Regions from separate parts of the Streptomyces sp. NPDC029526 genome, predicted to be linked through region 1. Evidence: predicted binding sites of a transcription regulator. Region 1 holds the regulator's gene; the other holds the start of a gene.
What was found. The regulator HrcA, encoded in region 1, represses chaperone genes, less so after heat shock. The targets are predictions, from matches to a motif close to TTNGCACTCNGNNNNNCNGAGTGCNAA.

Region 1 (19,951 bases):
GCTTGCCGTCGCCGCTGACCTCGAAGTGGTCGGCGTCCGCGGCGAGGTGCTCGATGCGGTGCTGGGCGAGGTCGTAGCGCTCCAGCTCGGTCCTGGGATCGGGGTCGTCGGGGGTGGCGCGGGAGGCGCCGAGGACGCCGCGCACCGGGTGGCGCAGCCACAGCACCCCGTCCTTGGCGGCCCGCAGGTGGGAGTAGCGGGCGGCCTCGACGGGGAACGGCACGATCCGGTCGGCGAGGCCGTCCAGGTCGATGCGGGTGGTGGGGGTGCCCTCGCTGTCGGGGGTCTCCTCGCGGTCCGGCGTCTCGAAGGGGCGGCCGTGGCGCTGCGGGCCGAACGGCGACGGGGTGGTCGCGGCGAGGGTGATCAGGTGCGGCCGGGCGCCCTCGACGAAGGCCAGGTCGAAGACGTGCTCGTCGTAGACCGGGTCGAAGGCGCGGGTGGACAGGAACGCCAGGTGCTTGCCGTCGAGGGTGAAGGCGGGCGCGTAGTCCTGGAAGCGCAGCGGGGTGGCCTCGGTGACCGACAGGTCGGTGGTGTTGGCGAGGCGGATCTGGCTGAGCGGGCGCGGGCCGGGGTGGGACCAGGCGAGCCAGCCGGAGTCGGGCGAGAACACCAGCCCGGAGACGTCGCCGTTCTCGCTGCGGTCGACCTCGCGGACCTCGCCGGTCTCCCGTTCGACGAGGAGCAGCCGGCCGTCGTGGGAGGCGACCGCGGCCCGGCTGCCGTCGGGCGCCATGGCCAGGTCCAGGACGCGGCCGAGGCGTCCGGCGGCGATCCGGCGGGGGGTGGCGCCCGGGGCGAGGCCGGTGGCGGGCGCGAACTCCAGGGCGTCGTCGCCCTCGGCGTCGGTCACCCACACCACCCACTCCTCGCCGTCCGCGCGGAAGGTGCGCGGGCGCCGGGCCCGGACGCCGGGGGTGGCGGCCAGGGCGCGGGCGGGGCCGGAGCGGTGGGTCACCCAGTGGACGGTGCCGCGGACGCAGACGGCGCTGCCGCGCGCGGTGTGGTCGGGGGACGCGGAGCCGAACCAGCGGGCGGCGTTGACCGGGAAGGGCTGGAGGTCGACGCGCTGGCCGCCGAGCCGGATGTCGAGGCGGCGCGGTTCGGCGCCGTCCAGGTCGTCCAGGATCCACAGTTCACCGGCGCTGGAGTACACGACGCGGGTGCCGTCGGTGGCGGCGTGCCGGGCGTAGAAGCCGCCGAGGGGTGTGTGGCGGCGCAGGTCGGAGCCGTCGGCGAGGGAGGAGTACAGGGCGCCGGTGCCCTCGTGGTCGGAGAGGAAGGCGATCCGGTCCGCGCCCACCCACAGCGGGTACTCGATGTTCCCGTCGAGGTCCTCGTGGAGGCGGACGAACTCGCCGTCGCCCTGGCGGTCGATCCACAGCTTGCCGGCCGTGCCGCCCCGGTAGCGCTTCCACCAGGCGGCCTCCCGGCCCATCTGCGCGGACAGCAGCACGGTGGCCGGGCCGAACGCCAGGTCGCCGACGGGGCCGTGGGGCAGCCGGGTGGCGGGTCCGCCGTCGAGCGGGACGGCGTGCGCCCAGGTGCGGCGGATGCCGGGCTGGCCGTGGGTGGTGACCGCGAGCACCTGCCCGTCGGAGGTCCAGCCGCGCACCTGGGTCTTGACGCTCCCCCAGTACGTCAGCCGCCGGGCGGGCCCGCCGTCGACGGGGGCGACGTGCACCTCGGGGGCGCCGTCGCGGGTGGAGGTCCAGGCGACGGTGGTGCCGTCGGGCGAGATGCGCGGGTGGGCCACCGGCACGTTCTCGGCGCTCACCCGCCAGGCCCGGCCGCCGTCGAGGGGGGCGAGCCACACGTCGTCCTCGGCGGTGAAGGCGACCAACTCGCCGTGCGGATGCGGGAACCGGAGATACGCGGCGGATGCGTCCGATGCAGGCTGTGTCACCCGATCACCCTACGCACGCGGCGGCGGCCCCGGCCAGGGGTTTCGATCACTTGCCCTCGACGGGACGGCAGGAGGGGTACTGCTCGCACCACACGGTGGTGGTGACGGTCACCGTCACGGTGGGGCGGGGGCCGTCGTCCGGGGCCTGTCCGACGGGTGAGGGGGTGGTGGCGTCGCAGTCGCCGAGTCCGTCGACCCGGAAGCGCTGCCTGCCGTCCACCTTCGCGACGATGTTCCCGCGCACGCAGGCGCCGTTGACGGCGTGGGTGATCCGGCCGGTGACGGTGATGTCCTTGCCGTCGTCGGTCTCGCCCTCGCAGTCGACGGAGGCCACGGTCCTCTCGCCGGAGGACGCCGAGGCGCCGCTCCGCTCCCCGAAGTCCGCGGTGCAGTTCAGCCACCGGACACCGGCCTTGCGCCGTTCCAGCTCCTCGGTCACGGTCTCGTCCGTGGTGTACGCCACGGCGGCGGAGCTCAGTCCGCCCGGCTCGCACGCGACGAGGCCGCCCACGGCGAGCACGGCACCTCCCGCCATGAGCACCGGCCGCAGCCAACTCCTTGCCAGCACCCGCATGAACGGCAGACTGCCACCCTCCAGGGCCCGGCGGTAGGGCGCATTCGGCCGCGCCACGAGCCCCCGCGCGCGGCGTCCGCCCGCGCCGTTCGGGCGGCGGGCCGGGGTCGCGGGCGGGCGTCGGGCGGCCCCCGGCGCGTCGGGACGGCACCGTCCGGTCCCGCACGGTGGAGGCGGGTCAGCCCCAGCGTCCGGTGCGGCCGAGCAGCAGGGCCGCCGCGGCCGTCCCGGCGGTCGACGTGCGCAGCACGCTCCGGCCCAGCCGGCACACCCGCGCACCGGCCCCGGCGAACAGGTCCAGCTCCTCGGGCGACACGCCGCCCTCGGGCCCGACGACCAGCACGATGTGCCCGGCGTCCGGCAGCGGTGCGCTCGCCAGCGGCTCGGTCCCGGTCTCGTGCAGCACCGCCGCGAAGTCCGCCTCGGCGAGCAGGGCCGCGACCTGCTTGCCCGTGGCCGGGTCCGCGACCTCGGGGAAGCGCACCCGGCGGGACTGCTTGCCCGCCTCCCGCGCGGTGGCGCGCCACTTCCCGAGGGACTTCAGTCCGCGCTCGCCCTTCCACTGAGTGATGCACCGGGAGGCCGCCCACGGCACGATCGCGTCGACGCCGACCTCGGTCATCGTCTCCACGGCCAGCTCGCCCCGGTCGCCCTTGGGCAGGGCCTGGACCACGGTGAGGCGGGGCGCTTCGGGCTCCTCGGTGACGACGTCGGCGAGGCGCACGAGCAGCCGGTCCTTGCCCTCGGTCCCCTCGACCCGGCCCTCGGCCCAGCGGCCCGCGCCGTCGGTGAGGACGACGTCCTCCCCGGCCCTGAGGCGTTTGACGGAGACGGCGTGCCGGCCCTCCGGCCCGTCGAGCACGTAGGGGCCCGCCGGGTCGGCGTCGAAGCCGTCGACGACGAACACCGGCGCGGTCATCGGGCACCTCCGTCCGACAACGCCGTCCGGGCGGCGGCGAGTTCGGCGGCCAGCACCTCCACCAGCCGCCCGGCGGGCAGGTCCCGGGCCAGCCGGTGGCCCTGACCCGCCCACAGCGCCATGCCCTGCGGGTCGCCGGCCTTGGCCGCCGCCTTGCGCAGGGGCGCGGCGAGGTGGTGGACGTCGGGGTAGGCGGCGGGCGCGTAGGGGCCGTGCTCGCGCAGGAAACGGTTGACCAGGGCGCGGGCCGGGCGGCCGGAGAAGGCCCGGGTCAGCTCGGTGCGGGCGTAGAGGGGGTCGGTGAGGGCGTGCTTGTGCGCCTCGTGCGCCCCGGACTCGTGGGTGGCGACGAAGGCGGTGCCGAGCTGGGCGGCGTCGGCCCCGGCGGCGAGCACCGCGGCGATCTGGCTGCCGCGCATGATGCCCCCGGCGGCGACCACGGGGATCGAGACGGTCTCGCGGACCTGGGCGAGCAGGGACAGCAGCCCCAGGGCGGAGCCGTCGGCCTCGGGGGCGTCCCGGTGGGTGCCCTGGTGGCCGCCCGCCTCGGCGCCCTGGGCGATCACCGCGTCGGCGCCCGCCCGTTCCACCGCCAGGGCCTCCTCGGGGGTGGTGGCGGTGGCCAGCGTGTACGTGCCGGCCCGGCGGAGCGCTTCGAGGGCCTCGGGGGCGGGCACGCCGAAGTGGAAGGACACCACCGGCACCGGGTTGTCGAGCAGCACGGCCAGTTTGGCGTCGTAGCCGTCGTCGCGCCCGCTGTCGGGGTCGCCCAGCTCGGTCTCGTACCAGGTCGCCTCGCCGGCCAGCTGGTGCGCGTAGACGCCGACGGCGGCGGGGTCGGGGGTCTCGGGCTGGGGCATGAACACGTTGACGCCGAAGGGGCGGCCGGTCAGTCCGCGCAGCTGCTTGATCTCCTGGTACATCCCGTCCGCGGTCTTGTACCCGGCGGCCAGGAACCCGAGCCCGCCCGCGTCGGACACGGCGGCGGCGAGGCGCGGCACGGCGACCCCTCCCGCCATCGGGGCCTGCACGATCGGGTGCGGGAGGAGATCGGTCAGCGCGGAGGACATGACGGCATGTTGTCACGTCCTCGGGACGAGTCCGAATTGGCCCTTCCCCCTGGCACATTCCGTTCGACGGGAGGTCGGGAGAGGTCGAGGGGAGGTCCGGCGGGAGGTCCTGTGGGAGGGCCGGAGAGGGCTCGGACCGGCCGGGGTCCGGCTCGCGGGAGCGGTCGGGGGCCGGGCCGGGACCGGTCACGGACCGGTCCCGGGGCGCCGGTCAGCGGCCGTTGAAGGCGTCCTTCAGGCGGGAGAACAGGCCCTGCTGGCCGGGCTGGAACTGCCCCTGGGGACGCTCCTCGCCGCGCAGCTTGGCCAGTTCCCGCAGCAGGCGCTCCTGCTCCGGGTCCAGCTTGGAGGGGGTCTGCACCTCGACGTGCACGATGAGGTCGCCCCGGCCGCCGCCGCGCAGGTGCGTGACACCCCGGCCGTGCAGCGGGATCGACTGGCCGGACTGGGTGCCGGGCCGGATGTCGACCTCCTCCATGCCGTCCAGCGTCTCCAGCGGCACCTTGGTGCCGAGGGCCGCCGCCGTCATGGGGATGGTCACCGTGCAGTGCAGGTCGTCGCCGCGCCGCTGGAAGGTGGGGTGCGGCAGCTCGTGGATCTCGACGTAGAGGTCGCCGGCGGGACCGCCGCCGGGACCGACCTCGCCCTCACCGGCGAGCTGGATGCGGGTGCCGTTGTCGACACCGGCCGGGATCTTGACGGTGAGGGTGCGCCGGGAGCGGATGCGGCCGTCGCCGGCGCACTCCGGGCACGGCGTGGGCACGACCGTGCCGAAGCCCTGGCACTGCGGGCAGGGGCGCGAGGTCATGACCTGGCCCAGGAAGGACCGGGTGACCTGGGAGACCTCACCGCGGCCGCGGCACATGTCGCAGGTCTGCGCGGTGGTGCCGGGCGCGGCGCCCTCGCCGCTGCACGTGGTGCAGACGACGGCGGTATCGACCTGGATGTCCTTGGTGGTGCCGAACGCGGCCTCGTCGAGCTCGACCTCGATGCGGATCATCGCGTCCTGGCCCCGGCGGGTGCGCGAGCGCGGTCCGCGCTGCGAGGCCGTGCCGAAGAACGCGTCCATGATGTCGGAGAAGTTGCCGAAGCCACCGGCCCCGAAGCCGCCCGCGCCGCCGCCGGCCGCCTGCGCCAGGGGGTCGCCACCGAGGTCGTAGACCTGCTTCTTCTGCGGGTCCGACAGCACCTCGTAGGCGGCGTTGATCTCCTTGAACCGCTCCTGGGTCTTCGGATCCGGGTTGACGTCCGGATGGAGCTCGCGGGCGAGCCGCCGGAACGCCTTCTTGATCTCTTCCTGCGACGCGTCGCGGCGCACGCCGAGTACGGCGTAGTAGTCCGTGGCCACTACGACTCCGCCAGGATCTGTCCGACGTACCGTGCCACTGCGCGTACCGCTCCCATCGTTCCCGGGTAGTCCATGCGGGTCGGTCCGACCACACCCAGTTTGGCGACTGCTTCGCCGCCCGAACCGTAGCCGACCGACACGACGGACGTGGAGTTGAGTCCTTCGTGGGCGTTCTCATGACCGATACGGACGGTCACGCCCGGATCCTTCGCCTCGCCGAGCAGCTTGAGGAGCACGACCTGCTCCTCGAGTGCCTCCAGGACGGGCCGGATCACCAGGGGGAAGTCGTGCCCGAAGCGGGTGAGATTGGCGGTGCCGCCGATCATCAGCCGCTCCTCGTTGTCCTCGACGAGGGTCTCCAGGAGGGTGGAGAGCACGGTCGACACCGCGCCCCGGTCCTCCGGGTCGAACGCCTCCGCGAGGTCCTCGACCAGGCTGGGCACGTCGGTGAACCGGCGGCCCGCGACCCGGCTGTTGAGCCGCGCCCGCAGGTCCGCCAGGGACGCCTCGCCGAAGGGCGCCGGGCAGTCCACCAGGCGCTGCTCGACCCGGCCGGTGTCCGTGATCAGCACGAGCATCAGGCGGGCCGGGGCGAGCGACAGCAGTTCCACGTGCCGCACCGTCGAGCGGGTCAGCGACGGGTACTGCACGACGGCCACCTGCCGGGTCAGCTGCGCGAGCAGCCGCACCGTGCGGGCCACCACGTCGTCCAGGTCGACGGCGCCCTCGAGGAAGTTCTGGATGGCGCGCCGCTCGGGCGGGCTCATCGGCTTGACCCCGGCGAGCTTGTCGACGAACAGGCGGTAGCCCTTGTCGGTGGGGATGCGCCCGGCGCTGGTGTGCGGCTGGGCGATGTACCCCTCGTCCTCCAGGGCCGCCATGTCGTTGCGCACGGTGGCCGGGGAGACGCCGAGGTTGTGCCGCTCGGTGAGCGCCTTGGAGCCCACCGGCTCCTCGGTGCCGACATAGTCCTGAACGATGGCGCGCAGCACCTGGAGCCTGCGTTCACTGAGCATCGCGCACACACCTCCAGAAGCGATCCGCCGCTGCCCGTTGCTGGTCCTGGCACTCTTCACATGCGAGTGCCAGACTTCCCCGGCCCAGTGTACGGCCGGGGAGTACGCCCCGGGCAAGGCCCGGCCCGACGGGTTCGCGCAGGTGGGCGTTCTGCCCGCTAGCGTCGCGGTATGACCTCGGTTCGGGATGTGTCGGGATGGGAACGGGTGGCGCCGGGGGTGTTCCGGTGCCGCCTTCCGGTGTGGGACTGCACGGCGGGGCTCGTCGCCGGTACCGGTGGCGCCCTGCTGGTCGACGCCGGTTCGAGTCTGCGCGAGGGCGCGCGGGTGCGGGCCGAGGCGCAGGCGCTCGCCGGGCGGCGTGTGACGCATCTCGCGCTGACCCACCCCCACTTCGACCACGTGCTGGGGGCGGCGGTGTTCGCGGGCGCGGAGGTGTTCGCGGCGGCCGGCCCGGCGGCGGCGTGGTCGGCGGAGGCGCTGCGCGTCGACGCGGTGCGGCACGGGCTGGACGAGCGGGAGGCGGCCGGGGCGGCGGACGCGCTGGTCCGGCCGGGGCACGAGGTGTCCGGCGACGTGGCCGTGGACCTCGGCGGCCGGGAGGTGGTGCTGGTGGACGCGGGCCCCGGGCACACCGCGCGGGACCTCGCCGTCCTGGTCCCGGGCGACCCGCCCGTGGTCTTCTGCGGCGACCTGGTGGAGGAGTCGGGCGCGCCGCAGGCCGGCCCGGACGCGGTGCCGTCCCGCTGGCCGGACGCCCTGGACCGGCTGCTCGCCCTGGGCGGCCCGGACGCGCGGTACGTGCCCGGTCACGGGGCGGTGGTCGACGCGGCGTTCGTGCGCGCCCAACGCGAGGCGCTGGCGGCCCGGTTCGGCGTGTCGCGCCGGCCGTGACGGGGGCTGCCTCGTATCGTCGGCAGGATGCGCCAGTACTCCGCCGACCTGACCCCTCCCTGGAAGAAGTCCGGCCCGGTGCCCGAGGTGCCCGCCGACCCCGGTCTGGTGGTCGAGGAGCCGGGCACCGGTTTCTGCGGTGCGGTGATCCGCTGCGAGGCCGGCACGGTGACCCTGGAGGACCGTTTCGGCAAGCACCGGGTGTTCCCGCTGGAACCCCGCGGCTTCCTGCTGGAGGGCCGGGTGGTGACGCTGGTGCGGCCCGCCTCCGGGCCGTCCCGCCCCAGCCGTACGGCGTCCGGCTCCGTCGCGGTGCCCGGCGCCCGGGCCCGGGTCGCCCGCGCCGGCCGCATCTACGTCGAGGGGCGGCACGACGCGGAGCTGGTCGAGAAGGTGTGGGGCGACGACCTGCGCATCGAGGGCGTGGTCGTGGAGTACCTGGAGGGCGTGGACGACCTGCCGTCGGTCGTCGAGGAGTTCTCCCCCGGCCCCGACGCGCGCCTGGGCGTCCTGGTCGACCACCTCGTGCCGGGCTCCAAGGAGTGGCGCATCGCCGAGGCGGTGACCAGTGAGCACGCACTGGTGGTGGGCCACCCGTACATCGACGTCTGGGAGGCGGTGAAGCCGTCGTCGGTGGGCATCCCCGGCTGGCCCCGGGTGCCGCGCGGCCAGGACTGGAAGACGGGGGTGTGCCGGGCACTGGGCTGGCCGGAGAACACCGGGGCGGCCTGGCAGCACATCCTGGGCCGGGTCCGCTCGTACAAGGACCTGGAGCCCGAGCTGCTGGGCCGGGTCGAAGAGCTGATCGACTTCGTCACGGCGCCCGCCGGCTGAGGCGGACGCCCGCGGTCAGTCCACCAGGTCCCGCACCACCGCGTCCGCCAGCAGCCGCCCGCGCAAGGTGAGGGCCGCGCGGCCCTCCTCGTACGCGGCCGGCCGGAGCAGCCCGTCGCGCAGGGCCCGGCCCGCCGCCGCCAGGCCGTCCGCGCGCAGGAGGGACAGGGGCACGCCCTCCTCCAGCCGCAGCTCCAGCAGAATCCGCTCCACCCGCCGGTCCTCGTCCGACAGCAGCTCCCGGCCGGCGCCCGGCGACCGGCCCTGCGCGAGCGCCGCCGCGTACGCGCCCGGGTGCTTGACGTTCCACCACCGCACGCCGCCCACGTGGGAGTGCGCGCCGGGGCCCGCGCCCCACCAGTCGGCGCCCCGCCAGTACAGCTCGTTGTGCAGGCAGCGCCCGGCGTCCGAGGTCGCCCAGTTCGACACCTCGTACCAGGCGAAGCCCGCCGCGGTCAGCGCCTCCTCGGCGATGAGGTAGCGGTCGGCGTGCACGTCGTCGTCGGTCATCGGGACCTCGCCGCGCCGGATGCGGCGGGCGAGCTGCGTGCCCTCCTCGACGATGAGCGCGTACGCGGAGACGTGGTCCGGCCCGGCGCCGACCGCCGCGTCCAGGGAGGCCCGCCAGTCGTCGTCGGACTCGCCGGGGGTGCCGTAGATCAGGTCCAGGTTGACGTGGTCGAAGCCGGCGGCGCGGGCCTCGGCGACGCACGCCTCGGGACGACCGGGGGTGTGGGTGCGGTCCAGCACCTTCAGCACGTGCTGCCGGGCGCTCTGCATGCCGAACGAGATCCGGTTGAAGCCCCCCTCGCGGAGGGCCGCCAGGTAGGCCGGGTCGACGGACTCGGGGTTCGCCTCCGTGGTCACCTCGGCGTCGGCGGCCAGCCCGAACTCGTCCCGGATCGCGTCCAGCATCCGCACCAGGTCAGCGGCGGCCAGCAGGGTGGGGGTCCCGCCGCCGACGAACACCGTGCGGACCTCGCGCGGGTCGTCGCCGAGCACCTTCCGCGCCAGCCGCACCTCGTCGACGAGCGTGGCGGCGTAGTTGTCGCGGGAGGCCAGCACGCCGCCGGAGCCGCGCAGCTCGGTGGCGGTGTAGGTGTTGAAGTCGCAGTAGCCGCAGCGGGTCGCGCAGTAGGGGACGTGCAGGTAGAAGCCGAGGGGCCGGTCGGCCGCCCCGGCGAGGGCGGAGGCGGGCAGGGCACCGTCGGCGGGGACGGGCTCGCCGTCGGGGAGTGCGGAGGGCATGTGCTCCATTGTCCCGCACCGGCGGTGTCACTCGGCCTGGAGCACCATCAGGGCGAGATCGTCGGCGGGCGGGCTGTCACCGAAGTCGTGGACGAGCCGGGTCAGGCGCTCCGCGGTCGTTCCGGCGTCGAGGCCGGCGCAGCTCGCCAGCGCCACGGCGAGCCCGTCCCCGTCGTCCAGTTGCCGCGAGCCGGAGCGCCGCTCGGTGACACCGTCGGTGACGCAGAGCAGGGTGTCGCCGGAGCGCAGCTCGAAGGAGTCGCTGCCGTACGCGGCGTCCTCGACGACGCCGAGCAGGGTCTGCGGCCGGGCGACCGTGCGGACGATGCCGTCCGGGGCGAGGAGCAGCGGCAGGGGGTGCCCGGCGGAGGCGACGGTGCAGCGGACCCCGCCGTCGACGGGGACGAGTTCGCCGTAGAGGAGGGAGAGGAAGCGGGTCTGGGGGCCGTCGCCGGGCGCGGTGGGGCGGGCCCCGGCGGCGACCAGGGCGCGGGCGGCGGCGTCGGCGGCCTCGGTGGCGTCGTCCAGCAGCAGCTGGTTGAGGCGGTCGAGGACGTCGGCGACGCGGTAGCCCTCGCGGGCCAGCAGCCGCAGCCAGGGCCGGACCAGGCCGATGACGACGGCCGCCTCCGGGCCCTTGCCCTGGACGTCGCCGACCGCGAAGCACCAGCGGCCGCGGCCGGCCGGGAAGAGGTCGTAGAAGTCTCCGCTGGGCCCGCCCTTGTCGCAGGGCTCGTGGACGAGGGCGCTGCGCAGGCCCGGGATCTCGGCGACGGCGCCGGGCAGCAGCCCGCGCTGGAGCACGGAGCTGATGGTGGCCTGCCGCGCGTACTGGCGGGCGGCGCCGATGGCGAGCGCCACGCGCCGGCCGAGGTCCTCGACGAGTCCGGTGACCTCGTCGGGGAAGCGGTCGACGCCGGCCCGGCCGATGACCAGGGTCCCCACGGACCACCCACCGGCGACGAGCGGGTAGGCGAGGGCGGTGCCGGACGAACCCGCGTCCGCGGGCTGATCGGCAGAGGGACCCGGAAACGGGGCGGCGGACGGGGCGGCGGACGGGACGGCGTCGGTGTCGAGGGCCTTGGCGGGCCAGGGGTAGGGGGTGGGGCCGGGGCGTAACGGGTCGGGGAGCTGGGGCGGGTCGCGGTCCAGGGCCGCGTGCAGTTCCTCGATGAGGTGCTCGCCCGCGTGCCAGACCCGGGCCGGACCGCCCGCGTGGGCGGCCCGGCCGCCGCCCCAGCCGCCGTGCGGGGTGGCCTCGTCGGCCAGCCACACCGCGCACCAGTCCGCCAGCCGGGGCACGATCAGCTGACCGGTGAGGGCGGTGACCAGGTCCTCGTCCAGCTGCCCGGCGAGCAGGTCCGACGCCTCGGCCAGGAACGACAGCGCCCCGCGCCCCAGCCAGGCACCCTCGGCACAGCTCCGGCGGGCGGGCGGGTTGTCGGCGGGGGCGCCGGGAGTGCCGGGGGTGGTTGCGGGCGGGGTCTGGTGAGGGCTGCGGGGGGCGGGTGAGCGGCCGACGGCCGGGGTGCCGTGCGGCCCCGAGCCGGTTCCGGCGGAGGTGGCGTCCTCGGCCGGGCCCCCGGACCGTGGGCCCACTCCGGCCGGGGATCCGGCCGCGGCCGGGGTGCCCGCCCCGGCCCCGGAGCCGTGCCAGGCGTCGCCGCCGGCGCGCGCGTTCCTACAGGCCCACGCGTCCCCGTCGGCGCGCGCGTCCTCGCCGTCCCATGCGTCCTCGCCGGCACGGACGTCCCCAAGCTGCGGCTGGCGCTCGTCCCCCGGCTGCGGCTGGCGCTCTCCGGGCGCGTTCGGCGCGTCCGGCGCGTCCGGCGGCGCGGGGGTGGCGTCCTCGGCCGGGCCTCCGGAGGTGCCCGGCGCCTCCCGCGCGGGCGCCCGCGCGTGGTCCCGGTCGTGCGCCGGAGTGCGCTCCGCCGCGTACGCCGCGACGCCCTCCGCCTCCGGGCGGCCCCCGGGCGGCAGCCGGGCCCACACCGTCTTCTCGCCGGGCCGGTAGGTCACGCCCCACACCTCGCAGAGCGCGGCGACCAGGCCCAGCCCGCGCCCGAACTCGGGGACGAGGTGCGGGGCCGCCTCCGGCTCGTGGTCGCGCGGGGGGCGCGAGGGGTGGCGGTCGGTCACCTCGACGACCAGCGCGCCGGTGCCGTCCTCCAGACGGCAGGTGAGCCGTACGTCGGTCCCGGCGTGGACCACCGCGTTGGTGACCAGTTCGCTGGCGACCAGTGCGGCGTCGTCGCCGGCGCGGGCGGTGAGGTGTTCGGCGCCGGGCAGCGCCCGCTCGGTCCATTCGGCGAGTGCCGCCCGCACCACGGCCCGGGCGGAGCCGGGCGCGAGGGGGCTCCCGGTGAGGGTCGCGTCCGCCCGCGCGCGCTCCGGCGCCCCACGGGCGCGCGAGGTGGTCTCCCGTTGGGTCGGAATGGCCCCCATGGGCAGCTCCCCGGGCAGTTCGTACGAAGACACGCCGATCGTTGCCGACAGGGTGACAGACCGACCCCGGCCATGAGCAAGGAGTTACCGAAGTGGGTCGCCATGAGGGGGAACAGTGCTCCACAGGCGGTCAGCGTCGACCAGGACTCGGTCGCGTTCCGATCAGAACAGGGACCGATGCCGACGTCGTGGCCTCAGCCCCGCCCCGGACTCTTCCGCCCGGGCCCCCTCACGGCCCGGCCACTCGACGGCACGCACCCGGTGCCCGGGCGGGACGGAGCATCCGGTGGGCGAAAGTGGCGGCCGGGCACCTCCTGCCCGCGCCGGTCGCCCTCCGCTCGGGAGAGCGGGAGCGGCGGGTGCCGGGCCGGCCCTCGCCTGGCGCGACGGGCTTCCCGTCCTGACGCACCGCCCCGATCCGGCCGGAGCGGGGGGACGTTCGCCGAGGCCGGGCACGCGCCCGGAGCACCCTGCGGCGCGGTCACGTTCAGCCGTCCGGCGCGTCGGGCGGGCAGCTCGGAAGGGGAGGACGGTCCTTCGTGCGGACCGCGGGCAGCCACGCGCGGGAGCCGGTGCGCGGGAGTTCGACCCGGAACCAGGTGTCGGAGCGCAGGTCCTCCTCGTCGGTGATGAGGACCCCGCCGTCCAGCCGGCAGTCGGTGCGCAGGACGTCACCGTGCCACACACGGGTGGGGACCACGTTCTCGGCCGTGTACTCCCGCTCCGGGTCGATCGCGAGGCCGAGACTGCACTGCGGGTGCCGGTCGGCCCGGTCCTGGCAGCCCCGCTGGGCGTTGAAGACCTCGATCAGCGCGGGTGGGTCCGGAGCGGAACCGTCCTCCCGGCCGGCGTGGGTGAGGACGCCCGCGAACGCCACGCACATCGACGCCGCGAGCAGCGCGGTCCGTGCGCGGTTCCGCGGACGTCGGCGCGCGCCGCCGGTGCCGGGGCGCCGGAGCACTGCGGACCGGCGCGCCGCGATCCGTGCGAGCAGGCTCTCGGCGGTGTGCGCGGCGCGGGCGGCGTGTGTCGGGGCGAGGCAGTCGGCGACCAGCTCCCGCCAGAAGTCCGGCACCGCGGCATCGAGGCGCAGGGCGGCGCGGCCCGCCGCGTACTCCTGGGCGGCGGCGCCGCGCGCCGCCGGGGTGGCTCCGGGGAAGGGGGAGGCGCCGGCGGCGAACACCTCGTGGATGACGATGCCCAGGGCCCAGATGTCGGCACTCGGCCGGATCTCGACGCCCCGTTCGCCGAGCGGAGCCGTCCAGCGTTCGGGTGGGAAGTAGTCCAGGGTCCCGGCGGGCGGGACGTATCCGTGGGTCCCGGTCACCTCGGTGGCGAGGCCGAAGTCCGAGAGCTTCACCGCGCCGTCCTCGCCGACGAGGATGTTCTCCGGTTTGAGGTCGGCGTGCACCCAGCCGTTGCGGTGCAGGTGGGCCAGCCCTTCGCAGATGCCGGCGATCAGTGTGTCGCTCCCGGCCGCGGCCACCCCGGCGTCGATCAGGTCGCGCAGACTGCACCTCGCCCGCTCCATGACGAGCACGATCGCGCCGTCGAGCAGGGGGTGCTCCGGGGCCCGGAGCACGACGGAGTCCAGCAGCCGGACGATTCCGGGGTGGGCCGCCCTGCGGCAGAGTTCCAGTTCGCGCCGGGCGGTTTCGGCCACGGCACGGGCCTGGCGCGGTGCGAGTCCCGCCGTCGGCATGACCTTGAGCGCGACGGTGCCGCCGGCCGTGCCCTCGTCGCGCGGCGCTCGCGGGCCCGTGCCGGCCGGGCGAGCCGTGCCGTTCGGGCCCGTGCCGGCCGTGCCGTTCGGGCCCGTGGTCTCGTGCCCGGCGTAGACGACCGCCCAGCCGCCGGACCCGATCGGCTCGGTGACCGTCCAGCGTCCCACCCGATGGCCCGGGGGCAGCAGTTCGGTCCGTTCGCTGTTCCACAGGGCGTTCCGGCCGTGTGCCGGGGGCATGGCGCCTAGTGTCCCCGTCCGGCCGGTTCGGCCGTCCGTAGGGGCAACAGGGCGAGGTGCTCCTCCCGTACGATGCCGAACCTCAGGGCCACGGTGACCACGGCCTCGCGCTTGCCCTTGCGGCGGACGGTCCGACCGGTCCCGGCCGCCGCGGGAGCGCCGGTCCTGAGCTTCTCCTCGGCCAGGTAGTCGATGTGCGAGCTGACCGCGCGGGCGGTCAGCCCACCGTGCACGGGGTGGTCCCGCAGCCGTTCGACGACCTGCGGGGTGGTCGGCACCGCGACCGGTGAGTCGTCCCGCAGCCATGGTTCGCAGAGCGCGACCAGGACCAGGAAGTACGCCGCCGTCTCGTCCAGGGAGTACGCCGTCACCGTGCGGATTCCCGCCGGGCCGCCCGTGCGCTGCGGGTCCAGGTAGATGTGGTCGGGCGCGAACACCTGGAAGGAGACGGGGGTGTCACGGCGGGTGGGTAGCACCACCCGGGAGAACTCGAAGGGGATGGGGGCCCCGATGCGCCGGGGCGGCACCCTCAGGTACTCCCCCGCCCCTTCCGGGTTCTCCACCAGATAGCTGTGGGTGGCGCTGTGGTTGCTCAGCTGCCAGTGGTCGGCGGTCGCCGTGATCTCGCCGGCCAGCCGGGAAATGGCCGCGTCGGCGAGCCGCAGTTCGACGGGTGTGGCCGGGGAGCCGCGCCCGAACCGCGCGCGCTCCCCCGGACCGAGCCGGAGGGTCACCACGTCGATGTCGGGCTCACCGTCGGCGAGACCGCTGCTGCCTCGTGGTAGGTGGACGATCACGCCGCTCACCGTGCCTCCCGCCCCACAGGTTCAATGATTGTCCTGAACATGCCCTGCGGAGCGGATGTTACCGCGTGTTGCGATCGTTCACCGTGCGGATTCAGCCGCTGCATTGGCTTGATCCATACGGTGAACGGTCCATCACGGGCCGTCCCCCACCGCAGGGGGCGGGGAGGGCGGGAGCCGATGCGGACGGCTCGGTTCAGCCCGCCAGGTCGAACTCGTCGGCCAGGAGCGGGATGTAGTCGGCGAAGGCGGGCGCCCAGCAGCCGTAGTGGTGCTCACCGTTGCAGGTGGGCGACAGGCTCGACCCGTCGCCGTAGTCGACGAAGTGGTGGTCGATGCCCAGGTGGTTCAGCCGGCTGCTGACGGTCCTGGTCGCGACCGCGGTCCGGTTGTCGATCAGCCCCCGGTCACCCGTGTAGAGGGTGACCCGGGTGTCCGCGAGCCGGGCGAGGTTGGCGGAGGAGGCCGGGTCGACCCGGTTCCAGATCCGGTCGTCGAACAGGGCGTAGGGCGAGCCGAAGATCGCGTCGCTGTCGACCACCGGCCCGTATCCGACACAGTCGCCGGTGCCCGAGGTGACGGAGGCGCACCAGGCGCCGGGCAGGTTGAGTTCGGTGGCCAGCACCGCCGCGCGGACCTCCCACATGCCGAAGTCGATGCCGCCGGACAGGGCGGCGACATGGCCGAACAGGTCGGGCCGGGCCTGGGCGTAGTGCAGGGAACCGAAGCCGCCCATGGACACGCCGGTGACCGCGCGGTGTTCGCGGTCGGGGACCGTCCGCAGATTGGCGTCGATGAAGGGGACGACCTGCTCGGTGTGGAAGGTCTCCCAGTTGGCCGCCCCCTCGGCGGTGTTCTGCATGTGCCAGTCGGCGTACCAGCCCTTCAGGCCGCCGTCCGGTACGACGGTGATCATCCGGTCGTCGCGGAGCGCCGGGACCGCGGCGGCGTCGTCCACGCTGCCGCCCCCGCCGTGCAGGAAGTACGTCACCGGCCAGCGGCGGTCGGTGTCGGCGTGGTACCCCCGGGGCAGGAAGACACGGATCTTGTGCGTGCCGGAGAGTTCCGGGGTCGTGACGGTGAGGGTGAAGTCGGTGGCCGAGTGCACCTCGGTGGCGCCGTCGACCAAGGTCAGGCCCTGCCCGTCGGTGAAGCCGGGGATCGCGGGAGGGCCGGCATGGGCCGGGGAGGCGGTGAGGGCGGTCGCCACGGCCGTCACCAGCGCGGCGCCGGTGACGACGACGGCACGGACCGCGGAACGGATCCCGGCCGTGGAGAGCGGAGTTCTCACTGTGGTTCTCCTTCTCGTGAGGGGACGAGGGGCCGGGACGGCTCCTCGCACGGAGCCCGGGAGGTTGGGGTCGGCAGGCTTCGTACGCCTACCGGCCCGCGGGGCCCGCCGACGGGTACGGCGCGATCACGGGGCCGCCGAACGAGGCCCACGGGAGCCAGCCGCCGCTGGGCCGCTCCTGTACGCGGGTGCGGATCCGGCCGCTGGTGGTGACGGCGAAGAGGTGGAGCCTGCCGGTGGAGTCGGCGGCGGCCGACGGTGTCGCGGCCAGACGCACGCCGGACTCGCCGAAGTCGTCATCGGGGCCGAAGACGCCGCCGGGGGCGGTCTGCCAGCGGTGGCCGAGCCGTTCGCCGCCCGGGGACAGGGCGAACGCCTCGAGCCGTCCGTCGGCGCTGGGGACCAGAAGCGGGGCCGCGGCCGTCCAGCCGAACAGCGGCTGCCAGTCGTCCCAGCCGCCGCTCGGTACGCTCTGCCGCCGGTGGAAGGTCCCGAGTCCCGTCGGGCCGATGGCGACGACGGTGAGCCTGCCGCTGCCGTCACGCGCCACGCGCGGCGCCGCGCCGGCCGCCGTACCGAACCGGGTCCAGTCGGACCACCGGCCGCCCGGGGTCTCCTGCCATCGGTGGTGGACGGCGGAGCCGCCGGGGGCCAGGGTGAACACCTCCAGCCGGCCGTCCGCGTTGGTCCCCACGACGGGCGCCGCGCCCACCGGGCCGCCGAAGGCGCCGTCCCAGGCGTCCCAGTGCAGTGACCCGGGCGCGCTCTGGCGTCGTCGGGCCACTCCGCCTCCGGCGGGGGCCGGGGCGAACACCTCCAGCCTCCCGTCGGCGGCCACACCGACCGCCGGAGCGGCGCCCGCCGGGCCGCCGAACTCCTCCCAGCCGTGCCAGCCGCCGTCCGCCCGCTGCACCCTGTGGTGCAGGCGGGCCCCGCCCGGGGCAAGGGAGAACACCTCCAGCCGGCCGTCGGTGTTGCGGCCGAGGGCGGGGACCGCCCCGGCAGGTCCGCCGAAGGCCTCCCACGCCGACCAGGTGCCGGCGGCCGCGTCGAGCAGGACGCGGCGCAGCAGGGAGCGGTCACCGGCGTCGAGCGCGAAGAGGTTCAGCCGGCCGTCGGCACCCAGGGCGACCGCCGGGTTGTCCGGGCTCTGCCACGAGGGAGGGGTGTCCCGCCACTCCAGGGGGGCCAGGTACAGGCCCCGGTGGAACCACCCGGCGGCGCTCGCGTGCCACCGCTGTCCGTCGGTGACCACCTCGACGGCGTGACCGGGCAGATGGCCCGCCCACCCGTCGAGGGTGAAGCGGAAGGGGTCGCGGGAGGCGAGCACGTCGGTGCCGTCGTAGCCGTTGCGCGGACCGATGAACAGGTAGTACCAGCCGTCCCGTTCGACCACGAAGGGCGACTCGGTGACGGACACCGTGGTGTCGTCGCTCCCGTCCGTGTACACGGTGGCCGGGGCGCTCCAGTGCAGCAGGTCCGCGGACCGCCGGCAGGAGACGATGTGCCTCCCTCCCGTGCCGGACAGTTCGGTGTAGTACATGACCCACTCGCCGCCGACCCGCAGCACCATCGGGTCGCGCGCCACCGTCCCCCGGAACAGCGGGCCGGACGGGACCCGGGTCCAGGTGAACAGGTCCGTGGAGGTGGCCAGGCTGATCGCGGCGCCGTCCCGCCCGCCGCCGGCGTAGAACATCCAGTAGGTGCCGTCCGCCTCGATGACGTGGGGCGCCCACAGGTGTTCCTCGCCGAAGTAGGACGGGTCGACGGTCAGCGCGTCGGGGTGCGGGGTCCACGGGCCCTGGAGGGCGGGTGCGGAGGCATGGGCGAAGGAGACCTCCGCGCCGCTGTCGGGGGATGCGCCGGGTGCTGCGCTGTCACCGACGATGCTGAACAGGTGCCACCGGCCGCCGGCCCGGATCAGGGTGTGGTCGTTGAGGTAGCGGCGGCGGCCGGGCAGGGACGGGTCGTGAACGTGGGCGAACGGTCCCGCGCCGACCCATGCGTGCACCGGGGTCCGCGGGGCCTGGCCCGTCGTGCCGGTGGCCGCCGCGCCCCGGCCGGTACCGGACAGCGTGAGGGCTCCCGCTCCCGCCGTGGCCAGCAAGAGGTGACGTCTGCTGATCGCATGCATACAGGGCTCCATGGAGGGCCCGCGGGCGGCCGGAACGTGCTTCGGCCGCCCGCGGATGTCGTGTGCCGGACCGGAGGGTGGACCGGGGTCCGGATTTCCGGACCGGTGCGGATAGGGATCCGGTCTCCGGTCCGGTGCGGTCCGGTGAGGGGTGGGTCAGTTCATGGCGGGGCCGGGGGTGTCGTTCACCCAGGCCCAGTCGGACCAGGTCGCGAAACCGGTCTGCCACTTGTGGTGGACACCCGCGTGACTGGTGCCGAACACCTCGATCCGGCCGTCCGCGTTCGTCGCCGCCGTGATCTCACTGCCCCCCGTACCGAACCGCTCCCACGCACCGAACGGGGCATTGACGCCCGTCTGCCACATGTGCATCGCCACGTCGTCGTTGATCGCGAACACCTCGACCCGGCCGTCCGCCGTCCGCTCACTCGACAACTGCGCGTCCGCCGGACCACCCGTCCCCTCCCAGGCCGACCAGCTCGTCGCACCCGTCTGATACTTGTGGAACACCCCCACCGGACCCGACGCGAACACCTCCAACCGGCCATCCGCATTGTGATCCACCGTCAGATCACGACCCCCACCACCGAACGACTCCCACGCCGACCAGCCACCGTTCACCGCCGTCTGATACTGGTGCTGGAACACCTCACCGTTCAGCGCGAACACCTCCAGCCGGCCGTCCGGCGCCTTCCCCATCTCCAGCCGGCCCTCGACCGGCCCACCACCCGTCGCCTCCCACCCCGACCAACCAGCCCCACCCGTCTGATACCGGTGGAACACCCCCACCGGACCCGACGCGAACACCTCCAGCCGACCGTCCGCGTTCGACCCCACCGCCACATCACGCCCACCCGTACCGAACGACTCCCACCCCGACCAACCCCCCGACGGCGTCACCTGATACCGGTGCTGCAACACCCCACCATTGATCGCGAACACCTCCAGACGGCCATCCGCGTTCTTCCCGATCGCCAACTCCGCACCCCCCGGACCACCCACCTCCTCCCACGCCGACCACCCACCGTTCACCGACGTCTGCCACGCATGCCACACCCCACCCGCACCAGCGGCAAACACCTCCAACCGCCCATCCGCCGACCGCGCCGACACCACCCGCCCCGACTCCGCCGGATACACCAGCGGTTTGGGTCGAGGCGGGGTGGTGCCGGGGGTGCAGGGCAGGGTGACGCCCCGCTCGGCGAGGTAGGGGACGGGGTTGATCCCCGGGGTCTGCGCCGTGCCGATCCGCACCCGCAGGTGGAGGTGGGGGCCGGTGGACTGGCCCTCGCTGCCCATCAGCGCGATGCGCTGTCCGGCCTCGACGCGGTCGCCGACGAAGACGTCCCGCTGGTACATGTGCCCGTACTCGGTGACCGTCCCGTCGGGGTGCAGGATGCGGATCCACTGTCCGTACCCCTGGGCGGGACCCGAGGCGATCACCTCACCCGGCCCCACGGCGTGGATGGGGGTGCCGGCGGGCCCGGCGATGTCCACGCCGTC
Region 2 (3,619 bases), on a different contig from region 1:
GACGACGGCGGCCACCCGCCCCCGCCGGTCGCGTGGGCAGGGCATGGGGAAGCCCCCGCTCCCTGACGGACAGCGGGGGCTTCACCGATCAGGCGGTGCCTCAGTGGGCGTGGCCGTGGCCGTGGCCCGCGGCGGCCGGCTCCTCCTCTTCCTTCTTCTCGACGACCAGGGTCTCGGTCGTGAGGAGGAGGGAGGCGATGGAGGCGGCGTTCTCCAGGGCGGAGCGGGTGACCTTGACCGGGTCGATGACGCCGGCCTTGATCAGGTCGCCGTACTCGCCGGTGGCGGCGTTGTAGCCGCTGCCCTTCTCCAGCTCGGCGACCTTGGAGACGATCACGTAGCCCTCGAGGCCGGCGTTCTCGGCGATCCAGCGCAGCGGCTCGACGGCGGCCTTGCGGACCACGGAGACACCGGTGGCCTCGTCGTCGGTCTTGTCGAGGTTGCCCTCGAGGACCTTGACGGCGTGGACCAGCGCGGAGCCACCACCGGAGACGATGCCCTCCTCGACCGCGGCGCGGGTCGCGGAGATGGCGTCCTCCAGGCGGTGCTTCTTCTCCTTGAGCTCCACCTCGGTGGCGGCGCCGACCTTGATCACGCACACGCCGCCGGCCAGCTTCGCGAGGCGCTCCTGGAGCTTCTCGCGGTCCCAGTCGGAGTCGGTGGTCTCGATCTCGGCCTTGATCTGGGCGACGCGACCGGTCACGTCCTCCTTGTTGCCACCACCGTCGACGATCGTGGTGTCGTCCTTGGTGACGGTGACGCGGCGGGCGGAGCCGAGCACGTCCAGGCCGACCTGGTCCAGCTTGAGGCCGACCTCCTCCGAGACGACCGTGGCGCCGGTGAGGACGGCCATGTCCTGCAGCATCGCCTTGCGGCGGTCACCGAAGCCGGGGGCCTTCACGGCGACGGCGTTGAAGGTGCCGCGGATCTTGTTGACGACCAGGGTCGACAGGGCCTCGCCCTCGACGTCCTCGGCGATGATCAGCAGCGGCTTGGAGGAGTTGGCCTGGATGACCTTCTCCAGCAGCGGCAGCAGGTCGGCGATGGCACCGATCTTGCCCTGCGTGATCAGGATGTACGGGTCGTCGAGGACGGCCTCCATACGCTCCTGGTCGGTGACGAAGTAGGGCGACAGGTAGCCCTTGTCGAAGGCCATGCCCTCGGTGAAGTCGAGCTCCAGGCCGAAGGTGTTGGACTCCTCGACGGTGATGACACCGTCCTTGCCGACCTTGTCCATGGCCTCGGCGATGAGCTCGCCGACCTGCTGGTCCTGGGCGGACAGCGCGGCCACGGCGGCGATGTCGGACTTCTCGTCGATCGGGCGGGCCGACGCGAGCAGGTCCTCCGAGACCGCGGCGACGGCCGCGTCGATGCCCTTCTTCAGGGCGGCCGGAGAGGCACCGGCGGCGACGTTCTTCAGACCCTCGCGGACCAGGGCCTGGGCGAGCACCGTGGCGGTGGTGGTGCCGTCACCAGCGATGTCGTTGGTCTTGGTCGCCACCTCCTTCACCAGCTGCGCGCCGAGGTTCTCGTACGGGTCCTCGATCTCGACCTCGCGGGCGATCGTGACACCGTCGTTGGTGATGGTGGGGGCGCCGAACTTCTTGTCGATGACGACGTTGCGGCCGCGGGGGCCGATCGTCACCTTCACCGTGTCGGCCAGCTTGTTGACGCCGCGCTCGAGGGCGCGACGGGCGTCCTCGTCGAACTTCAGGATCTTCGCCATGGCAGCGGGAGCCCTCTCGGAAATCTGGATGACAACACTGCGCCCCGGGCGCCCGGCTTCTCAGCGATTGCGGGGGCCAGGGGCGCAGTTCGAGCAAATGTGCTTCGAGGTGGCTTACTTCTCGACGATCGCGAGGACGTCGCGAGCCGAGAGGACGAGGTACTCCTCGCCGTTGTACTTCACCTCGGTGCCGCCGTACTTGCTGTAGAGCACGACATCGCCGACCTTCACGTCGAGCTCGACGCGCTTGCCGTCCTCGATCCGGCCCGGGCCGATGGCCAGGACGACGCCCTCCTGGGGCTTCTCCTTGGCGGTGTCCGGAATGACCAGGCCCGAAGCCGTGGTCTGCTCGGCGTCGAGCGGCTGGACCACGATGCGGTCCTCGAGCGGCTTGATGGCAACCTTGGAGCTGGCGGTCGTCACGATCCGACCTCCCCCTTCGGAGATCTCACGGGGTTAACTGTCTGAGGTGGCGACCAGGTCGATCCGTCGTCGCGGGTGCCGGACCTGCCCGTCGCGTTGTTGGCACTCTCCAGGGGGGAGTGCCAGACCCGAGACTATGACCGCGATTAGCACTCGGTCAAGCGGAGTGCCAATCAGGTGCCCCGCGCGTCGGGGCGGGCGCGCTGTCCGTACCGGGGCTCAGCCACTCCCGGCGGCCTGGCCGGCGGCGGTCGGGGCGGAGGTGTCGCGGTGCGCTCCGGCGGCCGGTGACCCGGTGGCGTCCCAGTGGTCCTCCAGGGAGGCCACCGTCAGGCCGCGCCCGTCCAGCTGGGCCAGGAGCCGTTCCGTGCGCTCCCGGAGGGACGGGGCCGGCAGGCCGTCCGACGGGACGCGGATGATGTCGCCGGGGCGCGGCTCGCGCGGACCGCGCGCGTCGGCGAGGGTGCCGTCCGGCTGCACGGTGGCGCTCCACAGGACCACCGCGGCGATCCCGCAGTCGGCGGCGGCGCGCAGCGTCGTGGTGTCGTACGTGCCGTGGGGCGGGCGGAGGAAGCGGGCCCGGACGCCGAAGCGGGATCGGAGTTTGCGTTGCTGGCCGCAGATCTCGGCGCGCTGGCCGGCGTAGGGCAGGCCCCGCAGGGCGGGGTGCTCCATGGTGTGGTTCTGCAGGCCGGCGCCGACCGCCCGCAGCCGGGCGAAGTGGCCGTATCCGGGACCGGCCACGGTGTCGGTGAGGAACAGGGTGACCGGGAGGCGGCGTCGGCGGATCAGGTCGATGAGGCCCGGGTCCCGCCCCGCACCGTCGTCGTAGGTCAGGAAGACGACCTGCTCGCGCGTCGCGAGGCGGTCGATCACGGGCGGAAACCGGTCCCCCGCCGTGGCTTCCCGCCCCTCACCCGCCGACCGGCTCCCTCCGCTTCCGGCACCGGCCGCACCGGCCTCCGCGCCTCCTCCGGTCCCCGCTTCTGCGGCTCCTCCGGTCCCCGCCTCCGTGCCTCCCCCAGTCCTCCCCGCGTCCGCTGCCGTGCCGTCGCCCGGACCGGCTCCGGCACCGGGCTCCGCCCCGGGGCCGTCACCACCTCCGGCGCCTCCCTCGGCTCCGGGGCCGTCACGGCTGCCCTTTCCGGGCTGCGCGGCACCGTCGGCGGGCCGCGCGGCACCGTCGGCGTGCTGCGCGGGGGCGCCCGGCGGTCCGGCGGCGGGGGTGCCGCAGGCGGCGAGGGTGGTGAACAGGGCGGCGGCGCCGGCGGCCAGGAGGCGGAGCGTGGGCGCCGGGCCCCGCCTCACAGGTAGTCCTCCAGGCGCCCCACCGCGTAGCCCTCGGCCGTGACCTTGTCGAGGAAGCGGCGGATCATGTCGGGCATCGTGCCCTTCCAGTCGTCCTGCCCCCGGAAGTGGCTGAGGACGATGTCGCCGGGGCGGAGTCTGCGGTCCCACTCGCGGTAGTCC

Region 2: the regulator HrcA is predicted to act here: its motif matches at 2,249-2,275, upstream of groES (co-chaperone GroES).

Annotation. Positions count from the first base shown of each region.
Region 1 is NZ_JBEZWE010000001.1:757,708-777,658, forward strand. It holds gene AB0F01_RS03355 (S41 family peptidase) at 1-1,909, opposite strand, end outside; gene AB0F01_RS03360 (hypothetical protein) at 1,956-2,483, opposite strand; gene AB0F01_RS03365 (16S rRNA (uracil(1498)-N(3))-methyltransferase) at 2,662-3,402, opposite strand; gene AB0F01_RS03370 (nitronate monooxygenase) at 3,399-4,472, opposite strand; gene dnaJ (molecular chaperone DnaJ) at 4,684-5,820, opposite strand; gene hrcA (heat-inducible transcriptional repressor HrcA) at 5,820-6,836, opposite strand; gene AB0F01_RS03385 (MBL fold metallo-hydrolase) at 7,008-7,730, shown strand; gene AB0F01_RS03390 (DUF3097 domain-containing protein) at 7,758-8,564, shown strand; gene hemW (radical SAM family heme chaperone HemW) at 8,580-9,812, opposite strand; gene AB0F01_RS03400 (ATP-binding SpoIIE family protein phosphatase) at 9,840-12,257, opposite strand; gene AB0F01_RS03405 (serine/threonine-protein kinase) at 12,745-14,220, opposite strand; gene AB0F01_RS03410 (serine/threonine protein kinase) at 14,226-15,026, opposite strand; gene AB0F01_RS03415 (alpha/beta hydrolase-fold protein) at 15,220-16,314, opposite strand; gene AB0F01_RS03420 (family 43 glycosylhydrolase) at 16,403-18,448, opposite strand; gene AB0F01_RS03425 (peptidoglycan DD-metalloendopeptidase family protein) at 18,605-19,951, opposite strand, start outside.
Region 2 is NZ_JBEZWE010000002.1:298,991-302,609, reverse strand. It holds gene groL (chaperonin GroEL) at 101-1,726, opposite strand; gene groES (co-chaperone GroES) at 1,841-2,149, opposite strand; partial or broken gene AB0F01_RS07000 (polysaccharide deacetylase family protein) at 2,307-3,058, opposite strand; gene AB0F01_RS06995 (polysaccharide deacetylase family protein) at 3,454-3,619, opposite strand, start outside.